Regions from separate parts of the Paraburkholderia flava genome, predicted to be linked through region 2. Evidence: riboswitches for the same ligand, from Rfam matches in the RefSeq annotation. Region 2 holds a riboswitch; the other holds the start of a gene.

Region 1 (7,652 bases), on a different contig from region 2:
GCGGTCGCCATGGCAGCCGATACGCCCGGCACCATGCGCAACTCGACTTGTGCCCAACGGGGATCGTCGGATGTATCGAGCGCTTCGAGCACCGCCGCCGCCATCGCAAACACGCCAGGGTCGCCCGACGATACGACGACCGCCGCGCGTCCTTCCGTCGCGAGTTCGAAAGCGTGGCGTGCGCGCTGCAATTCCTCGCGATTGTCGGTCGCGTGTACGCGCTGGTTGTCGCGGAACGGGCCAGCCATGTTCACGTACGTCGCGTAGCCGAGGATATCGGTGGCGTCTATGAGTGCGTCGCGCGCGGCGGGCACGAGTAGATCGGCGGAGCCTGGGCCCAGGCCGATCACGGTCACGCTGCCGCGTGGGCGGCCGATCGTCGCGATGTCTAACGGCGCGTCGGCGATCGCGAGCGTGACCGACGAGGTTGCCTCGTGCAGTACGTTGTGCGGAACAGTCAGCGCGGCTGCAAGCAATTGGTCCGCGTCGGCATCGAGGTCGATAAAACGCAGCGGCACGGCGAGTGCCTGTGCGGCATCGGCAAGCGCCGTATCGGTGCAACGTGCAGCGGGCGCGAGCAGAGCGGCGAGCGCAGCATGCGCAACGTGGTGTGCTTGCAGTGCATCGAGCACCAGCTGTTCGACGTCGTCTCTAATACCACCGATCGCCGCAACCACACTCCGCGGATGAATCAACAAAGTATCCGCCGACGCATCGACGAACGGCGTCACGCGAATCGCCCGCTGCGCAGAAGCATCGCGCGGCAGCGCCGCATCGTCGAGCCACGGCGCGTCGCCTTCGATGCGCGTCGTCTCGCCTGCCAGCAGATCGGAGACGAAGCGCTTGCCGTGCGCGAGATCCGCGAGTGCATAACCTTCCGGCGGATTCAGCACACAGGTGCCGAAACGCAGTTCGCCGCTCGTCGTGATCGCGGGTGCGATGCCGAGCGCGGCCGCGATATCGCGTGCGAGCACGTTGACACCCGCGAGCCCGCCGAGCAGCGGCACGACCGCGCTGCCGTCTTCCGCGACCGCGAGCACCGGCGGCTCCGCGCCCTTGTTCGCGAGCAGCGGCGCGACGCAGCGGATCACGATGCCGGCCGCGCACAACGCGACGATCGGCGTGCCGCGCGCGTACAGCTCGCGCAGATGCGCGGCGAGTTCCGTGTAGCCGACGTCCGCTTCGACACGGCCCGCGAGTCCATGCACCTGCGAACCCGGACAGCATGCCTGCACACGACGCGCGACATCGAGCGCACCGACGCCGAGAATCACGATCGCCGGCGGCATCATCCCTGCCATTTTTGCCCCGGCACGACGAGTAGCGAGAAGTAGGGCGACGCCATCGGATCGACGTCCGCGAGCGGCACGATGCGCTGGTTTGCCATCGTCGCGCGCTCGACGTACAGCGCGCGTTTCGCGAGCCCGAGTTCGTCGAGTACGCGTCTTACCTTGTCGAAATTGCGACCGAGCTTCATCACGACGGCTGCGTCCGCATCCGCGAGACGGCGCCGCAATTCGGCTTCGGGCAATACACCCGACAGCACTGCAAGCGACTGGTTGCGATAAACGAGCGGCGCGCCGAGTACGGCGGCGCCGCCGAGCATCGAGCAGACGCCGGGCACGACTTCGGTTTCGAAACGCGCGGCGAGCCGGTCGTGCAGATACATATACGAGCCATAGAAAAACGGATCGCCTTCGCAGATCACCGCGACGTCGCGACCCGCGTCGAGATGCCCGGCGACGATCGCGGCAGCAGTGTCGTAGAAGTCGGCGATGATCGCTTCATACGATAGCGGCGGTTCGAGCGCTTCGGTCGTCACCGGATAGACGAGCGGCAGGTGCGTCTGTGCATCGTCGAGATGCGCCTCGACGATCCCGAACGCGTTACCTTTTTTGCCCTTCGCGACGAAATACGCGACGACAGGTGCCGCTTTCAGCAGTCGCACGGCTTTGAGCGTCAGCAGTTCGGGGTCGCCTGGACCAACGCCGATGCCGAACAGGCGTCCCTTACCCGTACTCATTCGACCTCCGACGCAAGCGCGTTCACCGCTGCGGCAACCATCGCGCTGCCGCCGCGTCGTCCCGCGACGATCACCCACGGCACGTCATAACCACCTGACGCGAGCAGCGCCTTCGATTCCGCCGCACCGACGAAGCCGACCGCAAAACCAAGAATCAACGCGGGTCGCGGTGCGCCCGCATCGAGCAGATCGAGCAGATGGAACAGCGCGGTCGGCGCATTGCCGATCGCGACGACGCTGCCTTCGAGATGCGGTCGCCACAGCTCGACCGCCACAGCCGAGCGCGTGTTGCCGAACTGCTTCGCAAGGTCGGGCACGGTTGCATCGCCGAGCGTGCACAGCACCGGGTTATTCGCCGGCAGTCGCGCACGCGTGATGCCTTCGGCGACCATTCGCGCATCGCAGAGAATCGGCGCGCCGGACGCAAGCGCATTGCGGCCCGCGTGTCCTGCGCCCTCGGAAAAACGCAGATCGTCGACGATGTCGATCATGCCGCACGCGTGGATCACGCGGACCGCGAGCTTTTCGAGGTCGGGCGGCACGCGCGACAGATCGGCTTCCGCGCGGATCGTCGCAAACGACTGGCGATAGATCTGCTGGCCGTCGCGAAGGTAGTCATGCATCGGTGTGGCTCCGGGACGGTCGCGCGAGTAGCGCGGCGGCCTGTTCGATAGTCAGGTGGTGCGCGATGGGGATGCCGAAGCGGTCGGCGCCGCCCACGCTCGCGCGTTGATACAGGTCATAGCAGCCGGGCGCGGTTGCGAGCAGCGTGTGCGGTGCGCAATGCGCGGCCGCGCAGGAGCGCGGGCAGCCGCTTAGGTGGACGGCATCGTCTGCGCTCGTGTCGGGAAGAAGGGTGGCGAGATGCAATGCGTCGGCTTTTGTGTCGGCGGCGCTTTTCGTGCAACCGGTCGAACCGGCGCATGCGATCAGCCGCACGTAGGGATGCGACGGCTCGCACGCGAGGCCGAGTGCGCGCAGGCTATCGAGTACGGCGGGCACTGCATCGTCGGCGACGTCGGGGATGAGCACGCTTTGCCACGGTGTGACATGTAGCGTTCCGTTGCCGTGTTCTGATACGAGCGCGGCCAGCTTAACCAGCGTGCACGTATCGAGCCGCCCGAGCGCCGGCTGCCCGCCGACGTGAGACAGCTTTGAATCGCGTTGCCGATGAGCGCCGACGCGCAACGACGGCGATGCTGGTGCACGGGTCCATGCGGCGACAGCGGGATCGTCGTGCAAAGCAATGTCTGCTCGTTCGGCCGCGCGTTGCAATAACGCGGAGGCGTCGTAGCTGGCGAGCACGTCGCGCATTCGCGTGTCGTCAGAGCCGCTGACGTCCAGGAACGTATGCAGCAACGCTTCGACGAAAACGGGTAGATCGGCAGCGGCCACTGACGCAAGTGCGCTGCCCGGCACCGACAACGGACAGCCCGCAAGACCCACCGCGTACCGCGCACGATCCGCATCGCCGACTGCCGAATCCATTGCCGAAAACCACACATCGTGCGGATGATCGACCGCCATCAAGCGTTCACCGCCGTCGAGCATCAGCGCGAATTTCGGCGACAACGCCGCGAAGCGCGGCTCGCGTTGCAGTCGCGAAAGCAACGCAGCGGCGAGTGGCCGCGTGTCGTCGAGCGCCTGCGGATCGCGGCCTGCGAGCGGGCTCGTCATCACGTTGCGACGTTCATCGGCGTGCGCGTTGTTCGGATCCTGCGTACCGGGGCCGGTCTGCATCAGCGCCGCAACGAGCGAGGTCTCGTGACCCGCCCGCACGCCGCGCAACTGCAGGTTCGCGCGATTGGTCAACTCGACGATACCAGCCGTGTGCAGATCGGCGGCCTGTGCGACCGCGACCGCATCGCGCGCATGCAGTTCGCCGCCCGGCAGCTTGATCCGGCAGAGCCCGCCGTCGCGTGCGGCAACGATGCGCGCAAGCGACGGACACGCCGACGCGCGCGGCGCAGACCGTGCATCGACAGCAGCAGGGGACAAAACTCGATTCAAGCGATTACCGGTTTAGCGTCGCGCGACGGCCCGGTGTTGCCTCGACAGGAAGCAACGCGGCATCGGTACACCCCGCCCGATGATGGCTGGCACGAACAGTGTTGCCGGCAGGTTTCCTGGCTTGCAGGTCGTGGTCCGCGCGTGCCTTCCCGAATGAATCAGTGGCGTGTGGAGCGCGGACTCGCTGCATACAGTTGCGGGGGCAGCCACAGTGTCGCTGTGTTCCCTTTTAGGCCCCGAAGGGCACCGGCGAGGCTGTATTATGCCTTCTTTCTCCGGCGCTTCGATCGCATGCGCAGCACGCATGCGTCGGCACGCAGCCGGAACTGAAACGACATGATGAGGATGGCGGGATGCCTGCGTGGCTGACCATAGTAGGCATCGGCGAAGATGGCTTCGCGGGATTGGGCCGCACCGCGCGGCGCGCGCTGCTCGATGCGTCGGTGGTAATCGGCGGCGAACGGCATCTTGCGATGCTGCCCGCACGCTTGCACGCACGACGTGAACCGTGGCCGCATCCGTTCGATCTTGCACCGCTGCTCGCGCGGCGTCCCGAACCGGTCTGCGTGCTGGCGAGCGGCGACCCGATGCTGTTCGGCGTCGGCGCGACGCTTGCCCGCGCGCTGCCCGCCGACGAACTGCACGTGCTGCCCGCGCCGTCGTCGCTGTCGCTCGCGGCGGCCCGCGCGGGCTGGCCGCTGCAGGACGTGACGATGCTGTCGCTGGTGGGCCGGCCGATTGCGGCGCTGCATGCGCATCTGCACGACGGTGCACGTCTGCTGGTGCTCGGTGGCGATGCGACGGCGCCGTCGGCGCTCGCTACGCTGCTCGTCGAACGCGGCTTCGGCGCGACGCGGATGATCGTCTTCGAACATCTGGGCGGACCGCTCGAACACCGCATCGATACGCGTGCTGACGCATGGCACGCCGATCCTTCGGCATGGTCCCCGGCCGCGCTGAATCTCGTCGCACTCGACTGCCGCGCGGGTCTCGACGCGCAACCGCTGCCGCTCACACCCGGACTCCCCGACGAAGCGTTCGCCAACGACGGCCAGTTGACGAAGCGCGATGTCCGCGCCATTGCGCTCGCGCATCTCGCGCCGCTTCCTGGCGAACTGCTGTGGGACGTCGGTGCGGGCGCGGGCTCGATCGGTATCGAATGGATGCGATCGCATCGCACGTGTCGCGCGATTGCGATCGAAGCGCATCCGCAGCGTCAGGCGTTCATCGCGCAGAACCGCGATGCGCTCGGTGTACCTGGTTTGCAACTGGTCGCCGGCACCGCGCCCGATGCGCTCGCTTCACTGCCGGTGCCTGACGCGATTTTTATCGGCGGTGGCGTGACCGCGTCCGGTGTGCTCGACACATGCTGGACCGCGCTGCGTCCCGGCGGCCGGCTCGTTGCGAACGCGGTGACGGTGCAGGGCGAAGCGAAGCTGGTCGCGTGGCGCGAACGCCATGGCGGCACGTTGACGCGCATCGCGCTGTCGACCGCACAACCGCTCGGCGGCTTCGACGCATGGCGTCCCGCGTTGCCGGTCACGTTGCTCGATTGCCGCAAGCCTGTCGACACGGCAGCACCGTCAGGCGATCGATGATGCGCATCCTGCTGCTCGGCGGCACCGGCGACGCGCTGCGGATCGCGCGCACTCTGAAGACACCGCACGTGTACAGCCTCGCAGGACTCGGCAAGGTGCCGGACGACCTTGCATGCACGGTGCGTGTAGGCGGCTTCGGTGGTGTCGACGGTCTCGCTCGCTATCTGGTCGACGAGCGGATCGGTCTGCTGGTCGACGCGACGCATCCTTACGCCGCGCGCATCAGCGCTAACGCGGCCGCAGCGAGCCGCATCGCGAATGTGCGGTACTGGGCGCTGCATCGCGCCGCATGGCAACCGCAACCCGGCGACGACTGGCGTTTCGCCGACGACTGGCAAGGCCTCGTCGCGTTGCTCGCACCGTTTTCCCGACCACTCTTCACGCTGGGCCGCGAACCGCTCGCGCATCTCGGCGACATTCCGTCGCATCAGCAGTGGCTGGTCCGCTGTCTCGATGCACATCCGGGCACGCAACGTGCTCATGTACTCGACGCTCGCGGTCCTTTCACGCACGACGGCGAACGCGCATTGTTCGACGCGCATGCAATCGATGTCGTTATCAGCAAGAATAGCGGCGGCAGCGCGACCGTTGCAAAGCTCGACGTCGCGCGCGAGCGGGGTGTGCCGGTGTTGATGCTGCGGCGTCCCTCACTCCCCGCCGCGGACCGTGCATTCGACAACGACGCCGCGCTGCTGCACGCATTGCACGATTCCGGTTGACGCGCGTTCGCGCGCGTCGTCGTCCGGGCTGCCTGCGTGTCCATTCATCCTTCTCATTACGGAGCATGGCATGACGGTGTTTTTTGTCGGCGCGGGGCCGGGCGACCCCGAACTGATCACGGTGAAAGGGCAGCGTCTGGTACGACGCTGTCCGGTGATTCTCTATGCAGGGTCGCTGGTGCCGGCCGAGGTACTCGAAGGCAACACGGCTGAACGCATCGTGAACACCGCCGACCTCGATCTCGACGAGATCATCGCGCTGCTCGCGCAGGCGGACCGCGACGGACACGACGTCGCGCGCGTCCATTCGGGCGATCCGTCGTTGTATGGAGCGATCGGCGAACAGATGCGGCGGCTTGCCGAACTCGGCATCGCATACGAGATCGTGCCGGGCGTCACCGCGACCGCGGCGTGCGCCGCCGCACTCGGCTGCGAACTGACGTTGCCGGACATTTCGCAGACGGTGATCCTCACGCGTTTCGCCAGCAAGACGACGATGCCTCCGGGCGAACAGCTCGGCGATCTCGCGCGGCATCGTGCGACGATGGCGATTCACCTCGGCGTGCGCCATCTTGCGACGATCGTCGATGAATTGATGCCGCACTACGGTGCAACGTGCCCCGTGGCGATCGTGTATCGCGCGAGCTGGCCCGACGAGGCGCGCGTGATGGGCACGCTCGCGGACATCGTCGCGAAGGTGCGTGCGACCGACATCGAACGGACTGCGCTGATTCTGGTGGGACGCGTGCTGGGTGCGGAGACGTTTGGCGAATCGACGCTGTACGCGAAGGAGGGCACGCGCGGAGGCGACACGCGGCACTAGCCGCGAGAGAGCTAAAAGCAGAAGCGGAAGCGGCAACATGCCGCTTCCGTTCGCTTCACACCATCACACGTCGTTCAACGCACCGGTGTCTGCGCCGACGTTTCACCGGGCTGCACATGCGGCTGCGTCATCGCACTCACCACAACGAACACGATCACGTTCAACGCGAGCGCGAGAAAGCCGATGTTCACGTCCTTCAACGCGTCGGGCAGGAACGGCATCAATTGCGCGACGCTCAGGTGCATCAGCGTGGTCGCCGCGACCACCGCCACCCCGACGATGATGCCGCAGAACGCCCCCTGTTTCGTCGCGCGATTGCGTTGCGCGAGACTGCAGACCAGCGCGGGAAACAGCTGCGTGACGAAGTTGTAGCCCATCAGCAGCAGCGCGACGATCGTGTCGCCACCATGCAGCGTGAACGCGACCGCAACCAGCGCGACGACCGGCACCAGCAGACGCGCGAGCTTCGTCACGGCCGC
Region 2 (7,652 bases):
CGTGCCGCCGGCCGCATCCGCGCGATCGATTATTTCAACGACCTTACGCGTATTGCGTTCGAGGCCGCCGTCGACGAGCGCGAGTTGCGCGAGTTCTACCTGCATCGTCTGTCTCCTTGCGGTTGCCGTGCGCCGGCGCGGATTGGCCCGGGCGCACGCGATGTCCTTCGGCGCATTATCGGCGTGTTATTTTTGTTCGCAAATCACCCACGTGGGTTACCTCAACGGAGAACGGATGGAGCTTGAATGGCGCGATCTCGCGTTTCATCGAGAGATTGGCTCGGCCATCGACGCGCTCGACAGCCCGCATTTCTGGGCGCGTCTGACGAGAGTACTCGAGCGGCACATCGGCTTCGACAGCTGGGTGGCGCTGCGTTTCGCGCGTCACGCGCCGCCGTTCGTCTGCGCGGAGCAGGCGATGCCGGACGGGCAGATCGACCTGATGTTTCAGGACTATCTCGCGGCGCTTTATCAACTCGATCCGTTCTATCTCGCCGCGTTCGAAACGCACGCATCGGGCTTCTATACGCTCGCGGACGTCGCGCCCGACAACTTCCGCATGACCGAGTACTACCTGCGCTATTTCCGCAAGAACATCGTCGGCGATGAGGTGCATTTCAATGTCGTGATCGATGCGGATCACACGATGGGTTTTTCGCTCGGTTGCACGCGGCGTTATCACGAACGGGAGATTGCACTGCTGACGCTGTTCGCGCCGTGGGTGCTCGCGTTGATGCAGCAGCGGCTGCGACACGAAGAATTCTGTGCGGTGCCGGAGCGCGCGGCTTCGGCCGGTGCCGAACTGGTGGATTTTCCTGCGCGCGTCGGTGCATTGTCCGGCAAGCAGGGGCGCGGCACGCTGACCGCGCGCGAGATCGAAGTGGCAATGCTGTCGCTGAGCGGCTTCTCGTCGCGAGCGATTGCGGAGAAGCTCACGATCTCGTTCGAGACCGTGCGCGCGCACAAGAAGCATATCTACGCGAAGCTCGGCATCGGTTCGCAGTCGGAACTGTTCGCGTTGTTTTACGAGCCGGCGGGTAAGGCCGATTGAGCGGCGCGTGATGCGCGTGGACGCGCGCTTCGGTTTTGTTCAATTCATGGAGTGCGTCTGGCCGGATCGATTCGCGTCGATCCCGGCCGCGTTTTCATTTGCGAGTTCATTGCCGTATGAAGATATTCGAAATGAAATAAATAAAACAGATGTATCTGGAGTTATTCGACTCGTGTTATTTGTTGATAACTGTTAATCAAGGTGGTATGTCACGTAGGTTCACAAACAAAAATAAGATCCCTGCTAGTTTTAGAAAATAAATCGTAATCCGACGATGCCTGTCTGAAAGGCGTTCGCGTTATTTATTTTCTAATAAAGGGAGGGGACTGTGAACCGCTTGTATCGGTCAATGTGGAATCCGGCACTGGGCGCCTGGGTTGCTGCTTCGGAGCTTGTTCGTGGGCGAGGGAAATCTTCGTCGGGGCGCTTGAGATCGGGATCGCCTTCGCGACGCTACTCGCTTGCTATCGTTCGCGTGGTTTTGCTGTTTTCCGGGAGTGGCTTGAGCGTGAATCTCGCGCTGGCGCAGACTGCGCCTCCGGCGAGTAACAGTGGGTATTTCGCTGCATTTCATGGTACCGCTGGCGTGATTATTGATGCCAATGGTACGCATACAGAAAACCCATCTGATGGGAATTTTTCTTTTTCAATTGGAAATACTGGGGATGGAAATGGGTATTTAGAGAGCGCGAATAATGTAAGCAATGCAGTGCAGATCGTTGGCCTTAATAATGGCACATTGGCCATTAAATCTTCCAAGGTCGAAATCAACGCGACTGTCGATATGAAGGGGCATCTGATCACCGGTCTTATGCCGGCCACGGTAAGTCCGGATAGCACGGACGCAGTGAACGGTGCGCAGCTGTCGTCGCTGTCCACTTCTGTTTCGACGGGTATCGGTTCGTTATCGACGGGCTTGAGTACAGCCAACGGCGATATCGGTTCACTGTCGACTAGACTGGGTACAGCGAACAGCAACATCGGTTCGCTATCTACCGGCCTGAGCACGGCCAACGGCAACATCGGTTCACTGTCGACCGGTCTAAGTACTGCCGCCAGCAACGTCAGTTCCTTATCGACCGTCGTCGCCGATTCGGTGCAGTACGACAGCCCCGATCACACGAAAGTCACGCTGGGCGGCGCCAACTCACAAAAGCCTGTAGCGCTTGCGAATGTCGCCGACGGCGTCCAGCCGACCGACGCCGTGAACGTGTCGCAACTGACGTCGCTGTCCACGTCGACCTTGGCGGGTATCGGTTCGCTGTCCACAGCGCTGGGTACGACAAACAGCAACGTATTGTCGTTGTCGACGTCGGTCGCGAACGGCATGAGTTCGCTGTCCACCGGACTGAGCACGACCGGCAGCAACGTATCTTCGTTGTCGACGTCGATCGCGAACGGCATGAGTTCGCTGTCCACCGGCCTCAGCACGACCGACGGCAACGTGGCGTCGCTGGCCACCTCTGTGTCGACGGGCATCGGCTCGTTGTCTACCGGCGTCGCAAACGTCGGCGCGCAGCTTTCGTCGCTATCGACGGGTATCTACGAACGTGTCGAGCAGATCAGAACCGCCAACGGCGTGGCTGCCGACATGAAGGGCACCGGCGCCGACAAGCCCACCGTCACCGCCGGTGCCAATTCGGCGGCGATCGGAGCGAATTCGAACGATGGCGGCCGCCGCAATGTCGTCTCGATAGGCAATGCCGCGCAGCAACGGCAACTCGTCAACGTAGCGGAAGGCACGCAAGCCACCGATGCGGTCAATCTCGATCAATTGAACCGGGTCACGTCGGACGGAATGCGGCAAGCGAACAGCTACACGGACAGGCGCATCGCCGGTGTGCAACAGAGCATCGATCAAACCGCGCGCAACGCATACTCGGGTATCGCGGCGGTGACTGCGCTCAGCATGATTGGCGATGTCGACAAGGACAAGACGATTGCGCTCGGTGTAGGTGTCGGCACGTATCGTGGTTACCAGGCGGTTGCGGTTAGCGCGACCGCGCGCCTGACCGATAACCTGCAAGTCCGGGCCGGCGCGGGGGTGACCAGCGGTAGCAGCGCGGCGGGCGTGGGGGCGACGATGCAATGGTGAGCATGGCGATCGCGCAGGTGAAGTCGCGAGACGAGGCTCCGTCAATTCGCGATGCGACCCGACCGCAACCGCAGCAAAGCGACGCCGCAGCGTAGCGTGCGCGATCCTTCAGCGCACGCACGCTACGCACCAGGCCACCACACCCAACCACGCATCGAACGCCGCAGCTCCACCCTCGACAGCGGCCCGATTTCGATCCGCATGCCTGCAGCGAGAGGGATCTTCAGCGTATGCAGCACAGCCGCGCGAATCACCACCGCATGCGTGACCGCGACGACGAAAGGGACGTCGTCGAGTGCATCGAGCCATCGCGCGACGCGTGTCGCTACCGCAGCGAACGATTCGCCGCCGGGCACGACGGCGTCGGGGTCGGTGCTCCATGCGGACAGCGCGGATGGATCGGCGTTTGCGACATCGGCGACACGTTGGCCGCGCCAGTGGCCGTAGTCCATATCGGCGAGCGGGGACGCAGGCTGTGCAGCGAGGCCGAGCGCGTCGGCTGTTTCGCGTGCGCAGAGAGCGGGGCTGACGAATACGGTCGCATCGCGCGGCACATCGAACCGCTCGCGATACGCGTGCGCGTCAGCGATGCCGCGCGCGTCGAGCGGATCGTCCGATGGAAAGCGGCCCGCGCGCATCGCCGCGGTGGCCGCGTGGCTCACGAGCCAGAGCCGTGTGTGCATCACATCGTCCCTTGTAAAGCGCTTCACCGTAGGGCGGCACAGCGAGGTTTAACGCGTAGAATACCGTCACCAAAGCAAGGAAGCCGGTGCAAGCCCGGCGCGGTCGCGCCACTGTAATCGGTTCATCGACGAACCGGAAGCCAGACCCTAGCTTTGCGTCCTCTCTTTCCAACGACTATCGGGGCGCGCAACCCCAGGAGAAGTCCGTCATGACCGATGCTGTTTTCCAACCGGCTGCCCAGCCGGCACCCATCCCGCTGCGTGAGCTGTTGCCGTGGTTCGTCTTCGGCGGTCTGCTGCTGTTGCTGGCGATCTACTTCGTCGGCGCGGAAGAAGGCGCGACATCGCTGATTCCCGGCATGTATGTGCACGAGTTCGTGCACGACGGCCGCCATCTGCTCGGCTTTCCCTGCCACTGACGGAGCATTGCGATGACAGGTCGATTGTTGATGCGCGGGATGCTCGTAGGCATCGCCGCAGGATTGCTCACGTTCGGTTTCGCGAGGATCGCGGGTGAACCGCAGGTAGATCGCGCGATTTCGTTCGAAGAAAAAGCCGATGCGGCGAAAGGCGAAGCGCCCGAGCCGGAACTCGTCAGCCGCCATACGCAGGCAGGGCTCGGTCTGCTGACCGGTTGCGTCGTGTACGGCGCAGCGGCGGGCGGATTGTTCTCGCTGGTGTTCGCGTATGCGTACGGCCGCGTCGGCAAGCTCGGCGCACGCGCGTTGTCCGCATGCCTGGCGCTCGCGGCGTTCGTGTCGATCGTCGTGGTGCCGGGGCTCAAATACCCGGCCAATCCGCCATCGGTCGGCGACCCGGAGACGATCGGCTATCGGACGGGCCTGTACTTCCTGATGATCGCGATCTCGCTCGCGGCGACGGTGTTCTCGCTGAAGCTGCGGCGTCGCGCGGCGGCGCGCTACGGCGCATGGAACGGCGCGATTCTCGCGGCCGGCGTGTTCATCGTCATCATCGCGGCGGTGCAGGCCGGACTGCCGTCGATCAACGAAGTCCCCGCTGCCTTCCCGGCCGTGCTGCTGTGGAAATTTCGCATGGCCGCGCTCGGCATGCAGGCGATTCTGTGGACGACGATCGGGCTTGGATTCGGCGCACTCGTCGAAGCGGGACGTCGTGGGGCGAGTGGGGTGCTGGCTGTGGGGCGGTGAGGTTGAAGCGCTTCGCTGGGGGCTGCATCTACGGTTAAGCGGATGTGCTCACGCAACCCGGCGAGGCGCTAGCGAATCACGATGTTGAACCCTTGGTCGAATCATCGCGTCAGGCGAGGCGGGCCTTGTTTGAGCGAAGGCCCGATGATACCGTTCGAGCGCCGGCCGGATCGACTACCAAAACGCACGCGCAAACTCGACACACGCGAGTGTCACAACCAGTTCATCCTGGTCCAGTCTGATTGCCCCGGTTAAGCTATCTCTCCGGCTGAAAAGCCGATGCACATTCTTAGTGACCGTTGCAGTCAAAACTTTCCCCAAGATGATCAAAGAACTCGCGACTTTTGAAAATTTCAGCGAATTGGGCTACCTGCTCGCCAATGCAGATCTTGCACAGGAAGCGTTGAGAAACCCGATGTTCACGGGATTCGCACACTTCGTCAGATACGGGCAGAACGAGCAAAGGATGCAGTTCAAGCCGACGATGTCCGATGCCGAGATAGATCGCGCGTTGCTGGACAACAGTATCCCGGCGCCGGACAAGCTGAAAAACGCCCATCTAAACCAGAGCAATCTGGTTCTCGAGCTTGGAAATCACGAGGGCATGAGCGTGCTCGAGATCGGTAGCCGCGAGGTCACCGGAGTATCCAATGCCAAAAGTCTGTTCACCAACGCGAAGTACACTGGATTCGACTACTACCCGGGAAATAACGTCGACGTGGTGGGCGATGCCCACAAGCTTTCCACGTACTTCGACAAGGAACAGAAATTCGACCTGATCTATTCGACCGCGGTGTTCGAGCATCTGGCCATGCCTTGGGTCGTCGCGCAGGAAATATCGAAACTGCTGAAGGTCGGCGGAATGCTGTTCATCGAGACACACTTCTCGTACTCGTCGCATGAACGTCCGTGGCATTTCTTCCAGTTCAGCGACATGGGACTCCGCGCATTATTTTCCCCGGCGCTCGGCTTCGAATGTATTGAAGCCGCGATGGCGAACCCGATCACGGGGAAGTTCTCGTCGCTTGCCGATCCCTATCTGCGCGGTCAATGGGTGCAGGGGCTGTATTGTCATAGCCAGTATCTGGGCGTGAAGCGTCGCGATGTTCAATCGGTCGATTGGGACGGTGTTGCTATCGACGACATCGTGAGCGGAACGGCGTATCCCGCCCCCCGCGCCTGAACGCACGTCATAAGCTCGCGCTGTGGTGGATCAAATCACTCCGTTGATCCACCTCATCAAGCCGCAGCCGCCCGATGCTGCTTCAACAACCCATCCCTGACGAACTGCGCGAGTTCGCGCGCGACCGGACTGCCGCCATGCTCCGGCAGGTAGAGGCTGATCGCGAACGGCGGCAACTCCGGTAGCTTCGCATCCGCGCCGAGGATGTCGAGATCGGCCGGAACCGTCGACACCAGCCATGCGGTGATCGCGAGGCCGGTGCGCACCGTCGCGGTCGTCGCTTCGATGTTGCCGCTCTCGAACACTGTGCGCCATTCGATGTCGTGCTCGCGCAGCGCGTCGAGCACGCTGTCGCGAAACGCGCAGGTGTCGGTGACCATCGAGATCGGCAGCGGCCGCTTCAGGTGCGCATTGCCGCCGCGTGCGCCGACCCACACCAGCCGTTCGACCCGCAGACATTCGCCGCCCGCATGGGTCGCGGGCTCTTCGACCACCGCGAGGTCGAGCGATCCGCGCGCGAGCCAGTCCGCGAGTTCCGGCGACGAGCCGCAGACGATCGACATCTCCACATTCGGCCACGCCTCGGTGAACGCCTTGAAGATCGGCGAGAAACTTGCGCCGACCAGGTCGTACGGCACGCCGAGCCGCACCTGTCCTGCGAGCGGCCGCGCGGCCATGTCGGCCCAGATCTCGTCGTTCATCCCGAGCAGGCGCTTTGCCTTGCCGAGAAAACGCTCGCCGACCTGCGTCAGTTCCAGCTGACGCCCGACGCGTTCGAACAGGCTGGAGCCGAACGATTCCTCGAGCCGCTTGATCTGCTGGCTCACTGCGCCCTGCGTGAGGTGCAGCGTGTTCGCGGCGACCGTCATGCTGCCGCGCTCAGCGACGGCGACGAACGTGCGGACAAGAGAGATATCGAGGTTGTGGACAAGGTTGCGTGCCATCGTCGCATTATAGAAGCTAATACATGGCATCAGAATCTTTCGATTTTCTAATGATGGCCGGCTGGCTACAGTGACGTCTCTTTGGGTTACGTCAGCGTGTCCGCCATGTCCGTGCTTTCCTCCGTGTCTACTGCAGGCGCCGGTTCGCTTGCGCCGCTGCTCCTGTTCGTCGTCGTCGCGACGATCACGCCGGGCGGTGCAACCGCGCTCGCGACGGCGTCCGGCTCGCGCTTCGGCTTTCGCCGTTCGATTCCGCTGATGGCCGGCATCGCGGTGGGTCTCGCGTCGCTCGCGGCCGCATCCGCCGCCGGCCTCGCGAGCGTGCTGCTCGCAGCCCCCGCGCTGCAGACGGCGATGAAGGCGATCGGCAGCGCGTATCTGCTGTGGCTCGCGTGGCAGATCGCGCGCAGCGGGCCGCCGGATCTCAGGCGCGGCGCGCAGGCCTCCGCGATGCCGACGACGCTCGTCGGCGGCGCGTGTCTGCTGTGGCTCAACCCGAAAGGCTGGGCGATGGCGCTCGGCGCGGCCGC

Evidence for each region. A riboswitch is a leader RNA that binds a small molecule or an ion and turns the genes downstream of it on or off. The one in region 2 is predicted to bind cobalamin.
Region 1: it holds a riboswitch for cobalamin, as region 2 does, so the genes downstream of both, cobG (precorrin-3B synthase) here and E1748_RS16745 (CbtB domain-containing protein) in region 2, are expected to answer to the same signal.

The regions. Positions count from the first base shown of each region.
Region 1 covers NZ_SMRO01000001.1:394,630-402,281, forward strand. Annotated here, with positions in the region: gene cobJ (precorrin-3B C(17)-methyltransferase) at 1-1,292, opposite strand, end outside; gene E1748_RS01690 (precorrin-2 C(20)-methyltransferase) at 1,289-2,023, opposite strand; gene E1748_RS01695 (precorrin-8X methylmutase) at 2,020-2,646, opposite strand; gene cobG (precorrin-3B synthase) at 2,639-4,033, opposite strand; cobalamin riboswitch at 4,123-4,299, opposite strand; gene cbiE (precorrin-6y C5,15-methyltransferase (decarboxylating) subunit CbiE) at 4,387-5,631, shown strand; gene E1748_RS01710 (cobalt-precorrin-6A reductase) at 5,628-6,350, shown strand; gene cobM (precorrin-4 C(11)-methyltransferase) at 6,421-7,173, shown strand; gene E1748_RS01720 (sodium:solute symporter family protein) at 7,248-7,652, opposite strand, start outside.
Region 2 covers NZ_SMRO01000002.1:1,184,977-1,192,628, forward strand. Annotated here, with positions in the region: gene E1748_RS16725 (carbon-nitrogen hydrolase family protein) at 1-105, opposite strand, end outside; gene E1748_RS16730 (response regulator transcription factor) at 236-1,051, shown strand; partial or broken gene E1748_RS32095 (ESPR domain-containing protein) at 1,380-1,493, shown strand; gene E1748_RS16735 (YadA family autotransporter adhesin) at 1,560-3,146, shown strand; gene E1748_RS16740 (histidine phosphatase family protein) at 3,269-3,829, opposite strand; cobalamin riboswitch at 3,857-3,999, shown strand; gene E1748_RS16745 (CbtB domain-containing protein) at 4,039-4,248, shown strand; gene E1748_RS16750 (CbtA family protein) at 4,261-4,995, shown strand; gene E1748_RS16755 (class I SAM-dependent methyltransferase) at 5,288-6,178, shown strand; gene E1748_RS16760 (LysR substrate-binding domain-containing protein) at 6,235-7,122, opposite strand; gene E1748_RS16765 (LysE family translocator) at 7,228-7,652, shown strand, end outside.